Regions from separate parts of the Herminiimonas aquatilis genome, predicted to be linked through region 1. Evidence: predicted binding sites of a transcription regulator. Region 1 holds the regulator's gene; each other region holds the start of a gene.
What was found. The regulator FliA, encoded in region 1, starts transcription of late flagellar genes. The targets are predictions, from matches to a motif close to CTAAAGTTTNNNNNNNNNNNGCCGNTA.
Positions count from the first base shown of each region.

Region 2: a site for FliA is predicted at 1,311-1,337, ahead of ACFQO0_RS16795 (YjfB family protein). Genes of this name have one in related genera too.
Region 3: a site for FliA is predicted at 3,364-3,390, ahead of flgK (flagellar hook-associated protein FlgK). Genes of this name have one in related genera too.

Region 1 is NZ_JBHTCC010000003.1:152,468-157,710, reverse strand. Features, by position in the region: gene ACFQO0_RS13205 (Rossmann-like and DUF2520 domain-containing protein) at 1-809, shown strand, start outside; gene ACFQO0_RS13200 (hypothetical protein) at 874-1,617, opposite strand; gene motD (flagellar motor protein MotD) at 1,675-2,457, opposite strand; gene ACFQO0_RS13190 (flagellar motor protein) at 2,483-3,223, opposite strand; gene ACFQO0_RS13185 (RNA polymerase sigma factor FliA) at 3,205-3,936, opposite strand; gene ACFQO0_RS13180 (MinD/ParA family ATP-binding protein) at 3,940-4,755, opposite strand; gene flhF (flagellar biosynthesis protein FlhF) at 4,748-5,243, opposite strand, start outside.
Region 2 is NZ_JBHTCC010000007.1:9,293-14,535, reverse strand. Features, by position in the region: gene ACFQO0_RS16805 (YkgJ family cysteine cluster protein) at 1-311, opposite strand, end outside; gene ACFQO0_RS16800 (DUF924 family protein) at 390-989, opposite strand; gene ACFQO0_RS16795 (YjfB family protein) at 1,083-1,271, opposite strand; gene cls (cardiolipin synthase) at 1,582-2,970, shown strand; gene ACFQO0_RS16785 (sensor domain-containing diguanylate cyclase) at 3,054-4,628, shown strand; gene ACFQO0_RS16780 (hypothetical protein) at 4,714-4,878, shown strand; gene ACFQO0_RS16775 (ABC transporter ATP-binding protein) at 4,910-5,243, opposite strand, start outside.
Region 3 is NZ_JBHTCC010000001.1:124,988-130,230, forward strand. Features, by position in the region: gene fliR (flagellar biosynthetic protein FliR) at 1-115, shown strand, start outside; gene flgL (flagellar hook-associated protein FlgL) at 169-1,383, opposite strand; gene flgK (flagellar hook-associated protein FlgK) at 1,396-3,333, opposite strand; gene flgJ (flagellar assembly peptidoglycan hydrolase FlgJ) at 3,449-4,372, opposite strand; gene ACFQO0_RS00640 (flagellar basal body P-ring protein FlgI) at 4,380-5,243, opposite strand, start outside.

The DNA of each region.
Region 1 (5,243 bases):
GCAAAGTCGGCCAGACACTGGGACGCTTGTGGCACGATCAGCATGTGATCGAAATTCAAGATATCTTGAATCGGTCCACAGCAAGCGCAACGAATGCCATTGCTTTCATAGGCGCAGGACGCGTAGCGAATAACTGCGCGGATCTGCACCCTGCCGATATCTTCCTGATCGCAGCTCCTGATGATCAAATCTCAGCCTGCTGCGCGGCGCTGGCAAACGCCGATTGCCTTTCCACAAACAGCATCGTTTTCCATTGCAGCGGCGCTCTGCCAGCAACAATATTGCAAGCGGCAAGCGCGCGTGGCGCAGCAATCGCCAGCATTCATCCCATCCGCAGTTTTGCAGTACCGAAAAAGATCATCCATGATTTCGCCGGCACCTACTGTGGTATCGAAGGCGATCAACGCGCACTCGATGTATTGACGCCGCTATTCACAGCAATTGGTGCGCAGTTGGTTGCGATCAAGAGCGAAGAAAAAATCCTGTATCACGCCGCAGCCGTGTTCGCATCCAACTATCTGGTGACGCTACTAGACACTGCGGTGCAAACTTATGGACAAGCTGGAATTCCGCAAGGCGTGGCGCTCAAGATGATGGCGTCGTTAGTTCGGGAAACGACTGAGAATGTTTTGGAAGTTGGACCGAAAAAAGCACTGACGGGGCCCATTGCACGCGGCGATGTAGCAACAGTATTAAATCAATATCGCGCAGTCAGTAAATGGAGTCGCCGCTATGGCGCGCTTTACAAACAATTGGGGAAGCTGACCTCTCAACTTGTCAGACACTCGAAAAAAACGCGTGACAACTAATACTTGAGGAGCAGTGAATGCCAAATTCCTGCGTCAATATTCTTCGTTCAAAGTGATTGAAACATCAGGTCGGCAACAGCCTGACCGAAAACACTTCATCGACAAAGAAACCCTGATCTGGAAATCCGCTTTCATCTGTAAAGCCGAACCAGCTGAAATTGGCTTTCGGCTCGATCATCAACATGATCTTCTTGACCGTATCAGTCTGATCCATCGATGTCGTTTTTCCCCAGTCATTGAGCAACTGTTCGATGGTTAGTAACTGCTTGGCATACGTGCCTTTGTTCAAAAGCAAAAACTTCTCGTAAATCTCTTGATATGCATCCACTGCCAATGCATCGGCGACGCTCATCAACATGACAAACAAAGGCACGACATCTGCAAATTTTTCCGGCGGTCCGGTCAACACATGATTCAGGTAGGCATGCGTATTCTTATCGAAATCCCGATAAAACTGTTCCTGCTGAAAACCGAGCTCAATGAATTTCGGAATCAACTTTTGACGTTGAAGTTCGGTGTCGAGCACGCTAATGAAGTTAGGCATGACGTCATTTTCAATTACAGAAGAGATGCCCAACTTGATGCGACGATAGCCGGACAATTGCATCTCAAGCTGCAAGAGTTCACGTGCAAGGGCAGCGCTTGGGTGGCGGCAGGCTGTGTATTCGATGACAGCCGCATCTCCGTTGACAGTTGAATGCCATCCGCGTTCGTCGGATTTTTTGAATTTGATTTTAAGTTGTTGCTGAACGCGTGTGGAGAGCGCTGCGATTCTGCGATCTGATCGCGCTTTGTCTATGATGCTCATGATTTTTTATAATGTGAATCTATGATTGTGAACGTGGCGTTGCGATCAATCGCGTGCTCAGTTTTCTGTTGAGACAGGGACTTCGGTCACGACTTCAGGTAAGCCGGAAAGAATCATCAGCTGCACGCGACGATTGCGCAAGCGCCCTTCTGCCGTGTCGTTGCTGGCAACCGGTTGATTGGCGCCATGGCCCACCGCGACCAGGCGTTTTTCATCCATGCCATTATCCAGGAACAACCTGACAACGCTGCTCGCACGTACGGCAGATAATTCCCAGTTGGATGGGAACATCGCGTTACTGATAGGCACGTTATCGGTGTGACCTTCGACCTGGATATCGTTGTCGACCTTGTTCAATACTTCGCCGACTGCGCGCAAAGCTTTTTCCGATATGGGGCTCAGCTTTGCTTCACCTGGAGCAAACAATAAACTGGCATTGATTTCTACGCTGACGCCGCGACTAGTTTGTGTCACGCGCACTTTGCCCTGACTGATCAACGGTGCCATTGCTTTCAGAATATCGCGCGCGATATTCGTCATCTGTGCTTTTTCGCGTTTGACGGCGGCGTCACTGGCGCGTTGTGCCGGGGTAAGAATCGGCCGGCTGTTCAATGCCGGACGGTTGACCTCGATGGGATCTTTCAAAGCTGGCGTTTTGGGTGTAGCACCGCCGAAAGCAATCCCGAGAGAGTCGGAAAGAATGCGGTACTTGCCTTCGTTGACTGATGAAATGGCGTACATGACGACAAAGAAGGCGAACAGCAAGGTAATGAAGTCGGCATAAGACACCAGCCAACGTTCATGGTTTTCGTGTTCTTCTTCGTGTTTTTTGCGGGCCATGTGCGTTGTCTGGACTGTAAGCAAGTTACATCAGGTAGATATTCATGCGCTCTTCGATCAAGCGAGGATTATCACCAGCAGCAATACCGGAGAACGCATCGGCCAGCATCTCGTGCTTGAAGACATCGCGGGCGACGATCGCCTTGAGTTTGCTGGCAATCGGCAAAAACACCAGATTGGCAAACCCGACACCGTAAATCGTTGCAACAAAGGCCACGGCAATCCCGCTACCTAGACGACTAGGATCAGACAGATTTTCCATCACATGGATCAAACCCAGTACTGCACCGAGAATACCGATGGTGGGTGCATAACCGCCTGCGGACTCCCAGATTTTTACAGCCAGACGTTCGCGCGTTTCATATGCGTCGATTTCCAAGTCGAGCACGCCACGCAATTTGTGCGGATCGACGCCATCGACGATCAAGCGCAAGCCATGCGCAATAAAAGGATCTTTGACGTCCTTGATAACACGCTCCAGGCTCAGGAGGCCTTCGCGGCGGGCTATCGTGCTCCAGTTCGTCATCTCGCGCATCAGACTTGGATAATCATCATCCTGTGGCACGAACACGCGACTCGCCATTTTGATACCGCGCACAAAAGTCGGCCAGCCGCTTTGCAGCAAGACTGCACCCATGGTGCCCACCACCACGATGATGAACGCGGCCGGCTGAATCAGTGAACTGAGCTTGCCGCCTTCCAGCAGTTGTCCGGCGAGCAAGCCGCCAAGCGCAAGCGCTATGCCAATTAAGCTACCCCAGTCCACGCTCTCTCCCTCAAATTTGCACGCATCCTGGCGATGGCCTGGCTATGTAATTGTGACACGCGTGATTCGGTGACACCCATCACGGCCCCGATTTCCTTCAGATTCATTTCCTGTTCGTAGTACAAACTCATTAGAATTTTTTCTCGTTCCGGCAATGCCTCGATGGCTGCGATAACCGCCGAGCGGAAACCGGTGTTCATCAAATTCTGTAAAGGATCGGGCGACTCGTCGGTGCAATAACGATCAAGGAAGTGTTCGTTATCTTCACTATCGTGAAAATCTTCGTAATACACCAGTTGATGCCCGCCGCCGTCACTCAGCAAATCCTGATAATCGGCCAGCGATAACTTGAGTTGCTTGGCAACTTCGCTTTCATTCGGTGGGCGGCCCAGCTTTTGCTGCAGACTGTTCATCGCCACCTCGATCTTGCGCATGTTCTGACGCATGCTGCGTGGCATCCAGTCACTGCTGCGTAATTCATCCAGCATGGCACCGCGTATGCGTTGCACGGCATAGGTTTCGAACTGGGCACCATGTGTTTCTTCGTAACGGCTGACAGCGTCCAGCAAACCAATCATGCCTGCCTGGATCAGATCGTCGACTTCTACGCTGGGAGGCAATTTGGCTTTCATCTGGTGCGCGAGTTTCTTGACTAGCGGTGCATGCTGACTTACCAGATGATCCCTATCCGATTTTCCTTCTGCCGTGTACATCGATCAAGCCCCGAACTTGGCGCCATGCGCGGACAAGGCAAAACGCTCTGCCAGCCGACGGAACGCAACCGACGCGCCGGCCATGGGAAATGCATCAATCACGGCGCGCCCCAAACGCGCAGCGCGTGTCGTGTTTTCGTCCGAGGGAATTGAACCTATGGAATGCAGTTGTACCGCCAGATAGCGGCTGGCAACCTGCGCCATGTTTTGATAGACAAGTGCGGCCTCGCGCTCGTCGGCTCCCGTCACCAGGATGCCAAAAGGTCGACGACCCAATTGATTGTTAAGGCGCTTGATCAACGAGTAGGCTTCCTTGATCGAAGCCGCGCCGGGGGCGACCTGAATCACGATGTCGCCGCTGGCCATGCCAGGAATCGTGAAATTATCACTCTCGTCCAACTCTGCATCCACCACCAATACATCGGATTGTGCAGCCAGTACGCCGAAGGCGTTCGACAGACGACGCAACTGGTCAGCATCACGCGAGGCAGCATGCACCGAACCGCTAGTCAAAGATGCAAGTCCAAAGCCTTGCGGCATGGCTTGCACGACTTGATTCAGGGCGCGCTGTTGACGCGCCACATCAAGCAGGGTCGCATGTACTTCAACACCCATGCGACGTGTGATGCCATTCTTCGACATGCACGCGTCCAGCAATACGACATCGCTGCCGCTGGAAGCAAGTGAAGCGCTCAAATTGACCAGCATTGCACTTTTATCCGCAATCGACGTAGCGGATAAAAATGTGAAAATGCGCGGCTTCGGTCCGGCGAGCATGCGCCGTAGACCTTCTGCCTGATCACATTCGAAACTAGCCAAGAATCACCTCACGCAAACTTTTGTCGTTCATTGCTCTTGCCGTATTTGCCATTACCAAAGGTATTTCCGCATCGTTGAACTGGAATGGTGCCGTCTCGCGCTTGAGCTTGAATGCACGGTCCACCAGGTACTGTTGGTTCGCGACGTGCAGGTCTTCCGGCACGCGTTGTCCATTAGCTACGTAGTATAAGTTCAATTTCTGTCTAATGACTACATCTAGTGCACTGCCGATGGTTGCAGCTTCATCTAATTTGGTCAATATGCAACCCGCAAGGCCATCGCCCATGTAAGAACGCGCTACTTCATTAAGCGTTTCGCCGGTCGATGTCGCGTTCAGGCACAACAGGCGTTTGACCTGACTGCCGGCACCGCTCAACATGGCAATCTGTTCCGCCACCATTTGATCGCGCTGGCTGACGCCGACGGTATCAATCAATACCGTATGCTTGCCTTTGAGTTCATCAAGGGCGATACGCAGGTCGGCTTCA
Region 2 (5,243 bases), on a different contig from region 1:
TGCGTCTCTATCATTGGATCGGCCAACATGTTTGGTTGCCTGCCGCGCGGACATCTCAGCGTGTTGATAGTACCGAACAATCGGCAAATCAATGGACGTTCATCGTACACCTCACAGCCGTGTTCACCAAGATGCACACAGCGCCACTCAGCGAGAGATTTTTCGCGATCGACGTTGCTTTTGACAGGCAGTCGCGCCATCTCCTCCGACGAGGCAGTCACTGGACCGCAGCAGTCGTGGCAGTCCGGGATGCATTCGAACGACGGAATTCTTCTTCGAAAAAATCGTATTTTTTGACTGTTTGCGCTCATCGTCGGCCGTGTGCCATCAGAATTGGTTGGATGCGAGGTGTCTGCTTGAGGTCGAAGGCAGACTTATCAGCGGCAGCATCAAAAAGAAGAGCCAGCTGTCTTCAGGAATGCGATTTCTTCGTCAGTGGAAGTGCGTCCCAGAATTTCATTGCGATGCGGGAAGCGCCCGAACCGGGCGATGACGTCGCGATGACGAATCGCAAACCGGGAAAAACCTTCGAAAGTGGATTTATGTATAGCAGGCACTTCGTTTGCTAGCTGCTCAAACAATTTCACTGCGCGCTCCTGATCTTGAATCGATTCAGAATGCTCCAGCGGCAGATAAGCAAACACACGTTCAATCGGTCGCAAGGATTGAACAAGGCCCTGCTCCAGCGCACGCTTGATCAATCGCAATGCAGATGCATCAAATGCAAATGACTTTGATGTGCCGCGATACATATTACGGGGAAATTGATCGGTCAGTAGAATCAGCGCAAGTAATCCGCGCGGCGTGGATTCCCACGCGCTCAACGATCCATCTGCTGCAGACAAGGTGGATTTTTCGAAGCGCTGCAAGATGATGTCATCAACCGCGACATCCTTGGACCACCAGAGCTTTTTCTTTTGTTCGGCAACCTTTGCATCATCAAGGTCAGAGCCAAACCAGAATTCAAGTATTGCGTCTGCTGTTTCCATTGTCTACCTCACTGTTTTCTTGAAGAAAAGCAGATGAGGACGCAGATTCAATATTGCAATCCCGACAAGACGATCATTAAACGTCTTTGGTGATCAAGCTTTTGTGTTGACGTTGTTACCCAGATGAGGAGGAAGCGATACGGTCGGGATAGCTTCAATCAAGGAAAGCGCCGCCGAGCTTTGTGCATCCAATGCTTTTTTGAAAACAGCTACCGAGATATCCATATCGTTGCGCTGTTGCGCCAGATTTGTCGCCAGATTCGCAATGTTAGTTACGTCCATATTCGCCTCTTTACGCCTGAAATAGCGCTTCTTATTTTATAACGGCAGATGGATGAAATACTTTAGATTCACCATGCAGAAACCCGTAGATGTAAAAATTACAGGTAGGTCTATACATAATTACATAGCGAAAAGAAAGTTTGCTTTGAAACCAACTTTTTAAAGCTTTCGCTGTCATATCGATTATCTTGGGTATGCATGTACATTCATTTTCGGAATGCAGAAAAAGAATTGCATACTGCCTCGGTTGACGGGGATTTAAATCACGTTGGTATTGATTCTGTTGAACAATCTAAAATATAAAATCATCATGCATAATCGATTTCGCGTTCAATTCTTGAAGAGCCTTCCTTTCGTGGCACTTTGTCTTTCGATGAGCGCTTGCGCTTCATTGCCCGATGTTCAATATTTAAAGACATCGCTGGAACCTCAAAATTCTGCCACGATTCAAACCGCAAACGGCTCGTTATCAAAACATAAAACTGAATCCCTGCTCGCACAAAGACTGCGGAATGCAAAGGTGGATTTGCCTGAACTCGCCGCACTGGAAGAAGCCGCGACCGGAAGTCCTTTAATCGCCGGAAACAAGCTCACATTACTGAATGACGGCCCGCAGACGATGAAGGCGATGATGGCCGCCATCAAGGATGCAAAAGACAATATCAATCTGGAAACCTATATTTTTGATCAGGAAGGACTGGGTGGAGAATTCGCCGATCTGCTGATACAAAAGCAACGCGAAGGTGTTCAGGTCAACGTCATCTACGACAGCATCGGTTCCCTCGATACACCGCCCGAATTTTTCCAGAAGTTGCGTGACTCCGGTATCAGCGTCGTCGAGTTCAACCCGGTCAATCCCTTCAAACGCATGATTTCCTGGCGCTTGAATAATCGCGATCACCGCAAGATTCTGGTCGTCGACGGCATGATCGCTTTTACTGGTGGCATCAATATTACAGATGACTATTCTTCAAGTTCGCTATTCCGTTCACGCTCCAAAAAACGCTCTAATATAGGCTGGCGCGACACCCATATCCAGGTCGAAGGTCCGGCAGTCGCATCTTTCCAGTGGCTGTTCATGGAAACATGGGTCAGTCAAAAAGTTGATGATATCGCCGCCAGGAAATACTTCCCACAACTAAAGCCTGTAGGCGACAAAATTGTGCGCGTGATCGGTAGCAAACCTGATGGCGACTATGAGATATACAAGGCGTACATCTTGGCCATGCAAGAAGCCAAGACATCCATACACATTACCAACTCTTACTTCGTGCCGGATGCACAAATGGTAGATGCACTCACGAAAGCAGCGCAACGCGGCGTCGATGTAAAGATTGTCTTCCCCGGCGTATCAGATACCGGCCTGGTAAGACATGCCGGCCGATCTTTCTATAGCCAATTGATGGCCAGCGGTGTACGTATCTTTGAATTGCAAGCATCGGTATTGCACGCAAAAACGGCCGTCATCGATGGTTACTGGTCGACAGTAGGCTCGACCAATCTGGATATGCGCAGCTTTTTGCATAACAGTGAAGTTAACCTGATTGCCATCGATCAGAATTTCGGTACGGTGATGGAAAGCGCTTTCAATGAAGACTTGAAAAACTCTGTAGAAATCACTCCTGAAAAATGGGAGCAACGTCCGGCTTCGGATCGGCTACGCGAATGGATGGCGCGTCGGCTGGAATATTGGCTCTAATAACAGCGAAAGCACGCCTGGCACGAGCAGCGTATGCGGGAAAAGCATGCCATTGATACGCTATAATCAAGGCATGTTCAATCTTGGCAATAATTTTGACTGTTTCGCCCCCCTCCTCCCGCAAAACCACTAAGAAGCTTTCCATACAAGGCGCGCTTTGCGCCTTTGTCCTCGTTGTTACCCTCGTTTTCATTTGCATACTGGCATGGAATAGCTGGAATACCCATACGGCAAAGTTGCACGAAGCGCAAACCAGCACCAGCAACATGGCGAAAGCACTCGCTCAGCACGCTGAAGATACGATAGGCGGCATCGACAATGTGCTGGTGGGATTGGTTGAAATGTGGGAACAAAATACCCGGGAGAGCACACGCCTTGATCGCCTGAATACTTACTTGCAGGATCGCGTCGCTGATCTTCCCGTATTAGACAGCCTTTCCATCTACAACGAGCAAGGCAAGTCCGTCGCAGATTCATGGGGAACCGAGTCAAAGAAGATCGATGTCAGTGATCGCGCGTATTTTATTTTTCATCGGGAACACGTAGACCGCGGTCCTTATATAGGCCCGCCCGTACACAGTCGTTACACAGGGGAATGGGTCATTACCGTGTCACGTAGAGTGGAACATGCCAATGGTAGCTTTGCCGGCGTGGCGCTGGCTGCAATCAACATCCAGAATTTTCGATCTTTTTACGAAAGTTTTGATATTGGCGAACTAGGCTCAATCGCATTACTAAATGATGGTGGCACCATGCTGGTACGTCGTCCATTCGACGACGCATTAGTCGGCACCGATATGAAAAATGGGCCAGTCTATCAATACTACGTGCGTAACGGTCCTGTAGGCACGACCGTCATCACGTCATCACTCGACAACGTGGAACGTATTTATAGTTATCGCCATCTGGATCACTACCCGCTCTTTGTTTCAGTCGCCTTTTCAAATGATGAAGTTCTCACCGACTGGCGTGAAGAAACCATCCGTTTCAGTTTGGTGAGCACGATCGTCATTGCTCTTTTATGGATACTGGGCCTGCACCTCATTCGTCAGATTGCCAAGCGCGAACACGCACAATCCGAGTTGCGCGCGGCCAGGGACGATCTGGAAAGAATCAATGGGGAACTCGCTGCCCTGGCGCTGGAGGATGGCTTGACCGGATTAGCGAATCGGCGTCGTTTCGATGCCGCACTCGATGAAGAATATGCACGTGCCATGCGTAACGAGACCCCGCTCTCGCTGATCATGCTGGATGTCGATTTTTTCAAGAAATACAATGATGAGTACGGTCACCCGCAAGGCGATGAGTGCCTGAAAAAAATAAGCAAGACCTTGAAGACGGCCTCGGCACGACCAGGCGATTTGGTTGCACGATACGGCGGTGAGGAATTCGCCATCCTGTTACCCGGCGCCGATACTGCCGGTGCCGTCGCAGTAGCTGAACGCGTTCGCATGGCAATTCAAGCAATCAACATCGTACATGCGGAAAATGTGGGAGGTGCCGTCACTATCAGCGCCGGCGCAGCCTCGTTCATTCCATTCCGTAAAAATAATTCACCAGCCGATCTTGTACTGGCAGCCGACCAGGCGCTATACGAAGCCAAGGAAAGTGGACGGAATCGGGTTTGCGCCAGCGATAGCAGCAAACGTCAAGCATGAGCAAACAAGACTTCTTTTATTTCCTGCAACTCGAATTAAACATATTCTCTGGCTAGACATCCCGTCATCACTTAATGTGTAACGTGTGCCTACACTCCTCTCACTATTGAATCCGAAGTTGCATGCTTTCCATAACCCGGATGGTGAAATCGATGATGAAGTACCGGCCGATCCCAACTCCGGCAAGGTAGAACGCGGCATCCGTGCATCGCCGTGCACACTCCAGCTTGAAAGTCCCGGCGGCAAATAGATGGGCTAGCTGCTTTACTGAACAAGATGCATCAGACTGCCAACCATTCCTTGCGTATCGCTGCATCTAATTGAAAATCGTGCGACGTCCCCTCAAACACGATTTTCCCATGTCCCATTACATAGACGCGTTGGGAAATTTCCAAAGCGATATCGAGCTTCTGCTCTATCAGCAAAACCGATACCCCACGCTGGACCAATTCCTTTAGAAATTTCGCCACCAGCGCGACGATCTGCGGCGCCAGGCCTTCGGTCGGCTCGTCGATCATGATCAAGTCCGGATCACCCATCAGGCTGCGACACAAGGCCAGCATTTGCTGTTCGCCACCAGACAACACACCAGCTGCGACATGCTGACGTGCTTTT
Region 3 (5,243 bases), on a different contig from region 1:
CATCATGATCGGCGTTGTACTGCCTTATTTGATGAATCCGTTTATCAATTTGATTCAGGAAGGAATCGATGCGATGGGGAGAATTACCGTTGCATTTACACCGCTACAGCAATAGGCACAAATGAATGAGATAGTTTGTTCTCGCGACCGCAAGAACAAACTATTCGATCAGGTCAGCATGTTGAACAACGACAAGCCTGATATTTTGATGAACGACTGGCGTGCTGCTTCCAGCGTGTATTGTTGCTGGGTAAAGCTCGAATAGGCTTCGATAGGATCGACTTCCTGCAATTGCTTTAAAGTCTCTGTGTATTTGACTTTCAAGTCGGAGCCTGCGGTATCGAGGTTATCGATCTCCTTCAGACGAGAACCAATTGTGGTGCGTACTGCCGATACATTCACAAGCGTATTGGCGATACTGTTATTAGCGGCGGCCAGACCATTTGCCAATTTGGTTTGTCCTTGAGCGCCAACAGCAGATGTTGAAATCGTTGCAAGCAAATCAGTAATCACAGTGAAAACATTTTGTTTTTGGCTAGGCTTCACGCTGAAAGTGTCGCCATTGGCCGGCGCACCTTTGATGTCGAATTGCATGCCACCGAAACTGATTGCCTGTCCGCTCACATACGGTTGTGGTGTGGCTGGCGTGGCAGGTGGTGGCGTTTCTGTCACGAGATAGGTCGTAACTCCAGCCGCATCGATAGAAAATGTAACTGCATAGTCATGGCCCGTCAATTGTGTCTGATCGGTCACCGAACCAGTACTGATCAAACCTGTTCCTGTATTGCCTGCCCCAGCTGCCGTAACGAAGCGGCCATTACCGCTCATGCCTGCTTCAAAGACGGTGGAACCTGCATCACCCACCGCCATTTGACGCGCAGCACCTACCTGCAACATGCGTTGCCCCTGGTCACCGCCATAGTTAGCGCCTGTCGCAGATTGGGTATATGGCTGGACTGTTGTTTGGTAGCCGGCAAAAATATAATTACCACTGCTATCGCGTGAATTTGCCAGCGACATCAACTCGTCAAAATTGTTACGCAACTGAGTCGCATACATTTTTCTTTGCTCATCATCGAGCGCACCATTACCGGCACCAACGACTACATCCTTGACCGATTGCAGGAGCGAATTAACACTTTGCAAAATACTTTCTTCTTCAGACAAAGCGCTTTTTGCATTGGAACGATTGAGGGCAAACTGATCATTGATGGCCAGTGCCTGATCCATACCCAATGCAGCAGCAGCGGCAACAGGATCATCTGCAGGCGTCAAAATACGCATACCACTGGAAACCTGTTGCTGTGTCCTGAACAAGGCGGTCTGCAGATCGCTGATCTGGCGGGAGCCTAGTTCATACATTGTGTTTGTGCTGATACGCATGATTAATTATCCCTATCGTCCCAACGAAGCCAGAATATCAAACATATCGCTTACAGCCTGCATCACCTTCGCAGCGGCTTGATAAGCCTGTTGATACTGAATCAAATTGGCCGCTTCTTCATCCAGATTTACGCCGGATTCAGACTGTTGCGCGGTTTTCAGTTGTTGCAGCAACCCGCCTTCAGCCGCACTATTAACCTGCAGTTCACGTGTCTTGTTACCGACCAGACTAACCAACTGACTGTAAGCCGTGTTGTAGTTTGCCGTCCCGCCTTGCAAGGTATTCTTGGTCTGCAACTCACCCAGGGCCAGCATGTTGCGACTGTCACCTTGACCATTGACGTTGGCGCTGATCTTGAAGGTATCTCCATCTGCCGGCGCACCAGTCAGTTTGATTTCTGCACCGCCAAAAGAAATCGTCGAACCTGCCGTATAAGGAACCGCCGCACCCGCAGCATAAGTCGTAGGTACGCCATTGGTTGTTACGGTTACAGGCATCGTGGCTGGGAAACCAGTCAAGGTACCGCCAGCCGAGTTGTATGTCAGCGTTACAGGTGTAGATACAGTCGCAGCGGTAAAGGCCGCGTTAATCGAGCCAGCGCTGATAGCGCCCGTACCTGTATTGGTGGTGGTTGCGCCGGTTACGATAGGCGTAGCTGCCGCGATCGATGACAAATCCTTGATCAAGACATTGAAGTCGGCGGCGCCATTGACGGTTGGTCGCACGATATAGTGATCACCAGCGGCCATCGGCCCCGATGTCATCGTAAGATCTACACCATCAATCGTGGCAGTCGGAAATGTTGCGCCGGAATACATGGACGCATTATCAGAAATGCGCGTCACGCTGTAGTTGCTACCATCGTATGACACACGATAATCGCTGGTAGTCAGTGCACTGACATTGCTGATCGTCGCACCGACAACTGCAGTACCGGTGTTGTTGTAATCAGCATTGACGGCAGGTTGGGCAGAATTGAAAAAGTCGCCGCCCAAATTACCGTTTTGATCTTGCCCGAGGCGATGTTGCGCATTGAAGGTTTCTGCCATGCCCAGTGCGATACGACCCAAGGAGTTTTGGATTGGGTCCAGCGACTTGTTACGGAACTCAATCAAACCACCCAGTTTGCCACCTGTTATTGACTCTTCAGGCAGGGTAACCGTGGTCCCTTTCGAAATATAACCAACTTGCAGACGTCCCAAATCAGTCGACGATGCAACGGTGGTTAATTTATAGACGGAATTACCAACAACCAAAGGCTGGCCATTCCCGATATAGACGCTGTAACCGCTACTCTGCTTGTTAACAGTAACTTTGGCTTCCTTCGCCAATTCGCCAACCAGGTAATCGCGCTGGTCGAGCAAATCGTTAGGCGGTTGTCCATTGGCCTGTGCTTTGGAAATCGCGATATTTAATTGACTAATCTGTTCAGCATAACCGTTGATATTGGTGACGCTTGCGCTAATTTCAGTATTCACGCCTTCGCGGATTGCACGCAACTGACCGTCCATGGTCTGAAAACGTGCCGCCAGCGATTCTGCGCCCGACAACATAGCTTGACGTGACGGCGACGAGCCAGGGTTGCTGACTAAATCCTGTATGCCCTTGAAGAAATCCTGAATTACTGGTGTCAGACCAGTGGCGGAGTCGGCGATCATATTATTGATCTTGCCAATTTGAGTAGCGTAACTCTGCAGTTGGCTGGCGCTACCTTGCGCAGCGACAACTTGCTTTGAGATGAATTCGTTATAAACGCGCTGTACGGTTTCTACTGTCGTGCCGTTACCAATATAACCACCACCAAGATTTTGCCCGCCCAGCGACGTCTGAATCACCAATTGGCGACTGTAGCCCGGGGTTTTCTGGTTTGCGATATTGTGTCCGGTCGTCGCCAGACCAGCCTGGGCTGCGGCAAGTGCACTGGTCGCGATACTGAGAATATTAGGCATGGTCTATTTCTTTGAACGCTATATCGTTGTGTACGGCACATCAAGGGAAAACTTGAGCCCCTCATTCCCGCCCTTGCTACTTGCACAACTATTCAAGTTGTATGAATGATTAGGCTCAGACTGACAGATTCCGATTGATGAGGTTGGTCAATTTCTCCGCGTACTTGGGATCCGTCGCGTAGCCGGCCTTTTGCAAGCCTTGTGCAAAACCTTTTACATCAGTCGCGTTTGCCAGAACTTTTTCATAGCGTGGATTATCTCGTAGCAATTTGGCATAATCGCGGAATGAATCTGCGTAAGAGTCATAGGCGCGGAATTTTTCTACACGTTTCTGTGGCACGCCATTGACGTACTCGGTCGTAACTGCATCCACTGTTTTTCCCTTCCAGCCGCCGGTTGCCTTGATACCAAACAAGTTGTGGCTGGTGCCGCCATCTGCAGTACGGATAACATGCTTGCCCCAGCCGCTTTCCAGAGCGGCCTGGCCCAGCATGAATTTGGCAGGAATACCGGTCGTCTTGCTCGCTTCTTCCGCATGTGCAGTGAGCTTGTCCTGGAATGCCTGTACATGCTTGGGCTTGTCAGTTGCGGCGACCGCTTGGTCAGTCGGTGGCGGCGCACGCACCGCGCGCTCGGATAGCGAGCGCAGCAAGTCTGTTTTCAAACTCGAACTCAGGTCATCTGCGCCACTATTTTGGTTTGCAGCAGTTTCACTGGCCACTGCCGCATTCATTTGATTGCCTGACAGTTGTCGAATCAACACATCGGCCAAACCCACACCGCGGCTCGTCATGTTCTGACTCAGCTGTTGATCCAGCATAGAGGTGTACATTTTGGTTTGCTGATTATCGAACACGCCTTCTTGCGGCGTTGCATCGCGCATGCTCTTCATGATCATGTTCATGAACAGCGCTTCGAATTGCTTGGCCGCGACCTTAATCGATTCAGGCGAATTCTGACGCGCCGATTGTTTCAGCGCATCAAGGCCCTTGGCATCGATCGCCAGGCTATTGTTCGAATTGTCAGCAGGCGTAATCATGTGACGATTAAATAATTTCCAGTTCTGCGCGCAGCGAACCTGATGCCTTCATGGCCTGCAAAATCGCCAGCAAATCCTGTGGTGTTGCGCCTATCGAATTCAATGCCTTGACCACCTCCGCCAACGAGGCGGAATTTTTCAGCAAGATGACCTTGCCCGGATCCTTGCTGATTTCGATTTGCGATTGTTGGGCCACCACGGTTTGCCCACCGGAAAGCGGTGCCGGCTGGCTGATCACAGGCTGGGTATTGATCACCACGGACAGATTGCCGTGCGATACGGCGCAGGTATCCAGCGTCACTGCCTGATTCATGACGACTGAACCAGTGCGCGCATTCATGATCACTTTTGCACTCACTTGTGCCGGCGTGACATTGATGCTTTCCAGGGCTCCGAGAAAAGCCACCCGTGCATTGTTATCTAACGGCGCATTGACGCGAATCACACGTCCATCCTGTGCGGAAGCGGTCTGCGCGCCAAAGCGGGCATTGACTGCATCGGCAACTCGACTAGCAGTGGAAAAATCGCTTTCTTTCAACTCAAGATAAATAACATCGCCCTGCCCCAAAGCAGTGTTGACGGCCCGCTCGACGGTGGCGCCTGCGGAAATCCGGCCCACGCTCAAATGATTGATCTGTGCCTTGCTGCCATTTGCCGCAGCACCGACACCACCCACCACGACATTACCCTGCGCCATCGCGTAAATCAGACCATCTGCGCCTTTGAGCGGCGTCATCAGTAGAGTACCGCCACGTATGCTTTTTGCATTACCCATGGACGAAACGGTAATATCCAAAGTCTGACCAGGTTGTGCAAATGCAGGCAAGGAACTGGTCACCATTACGGCAGCGACATTTTTCAATTGCAAATT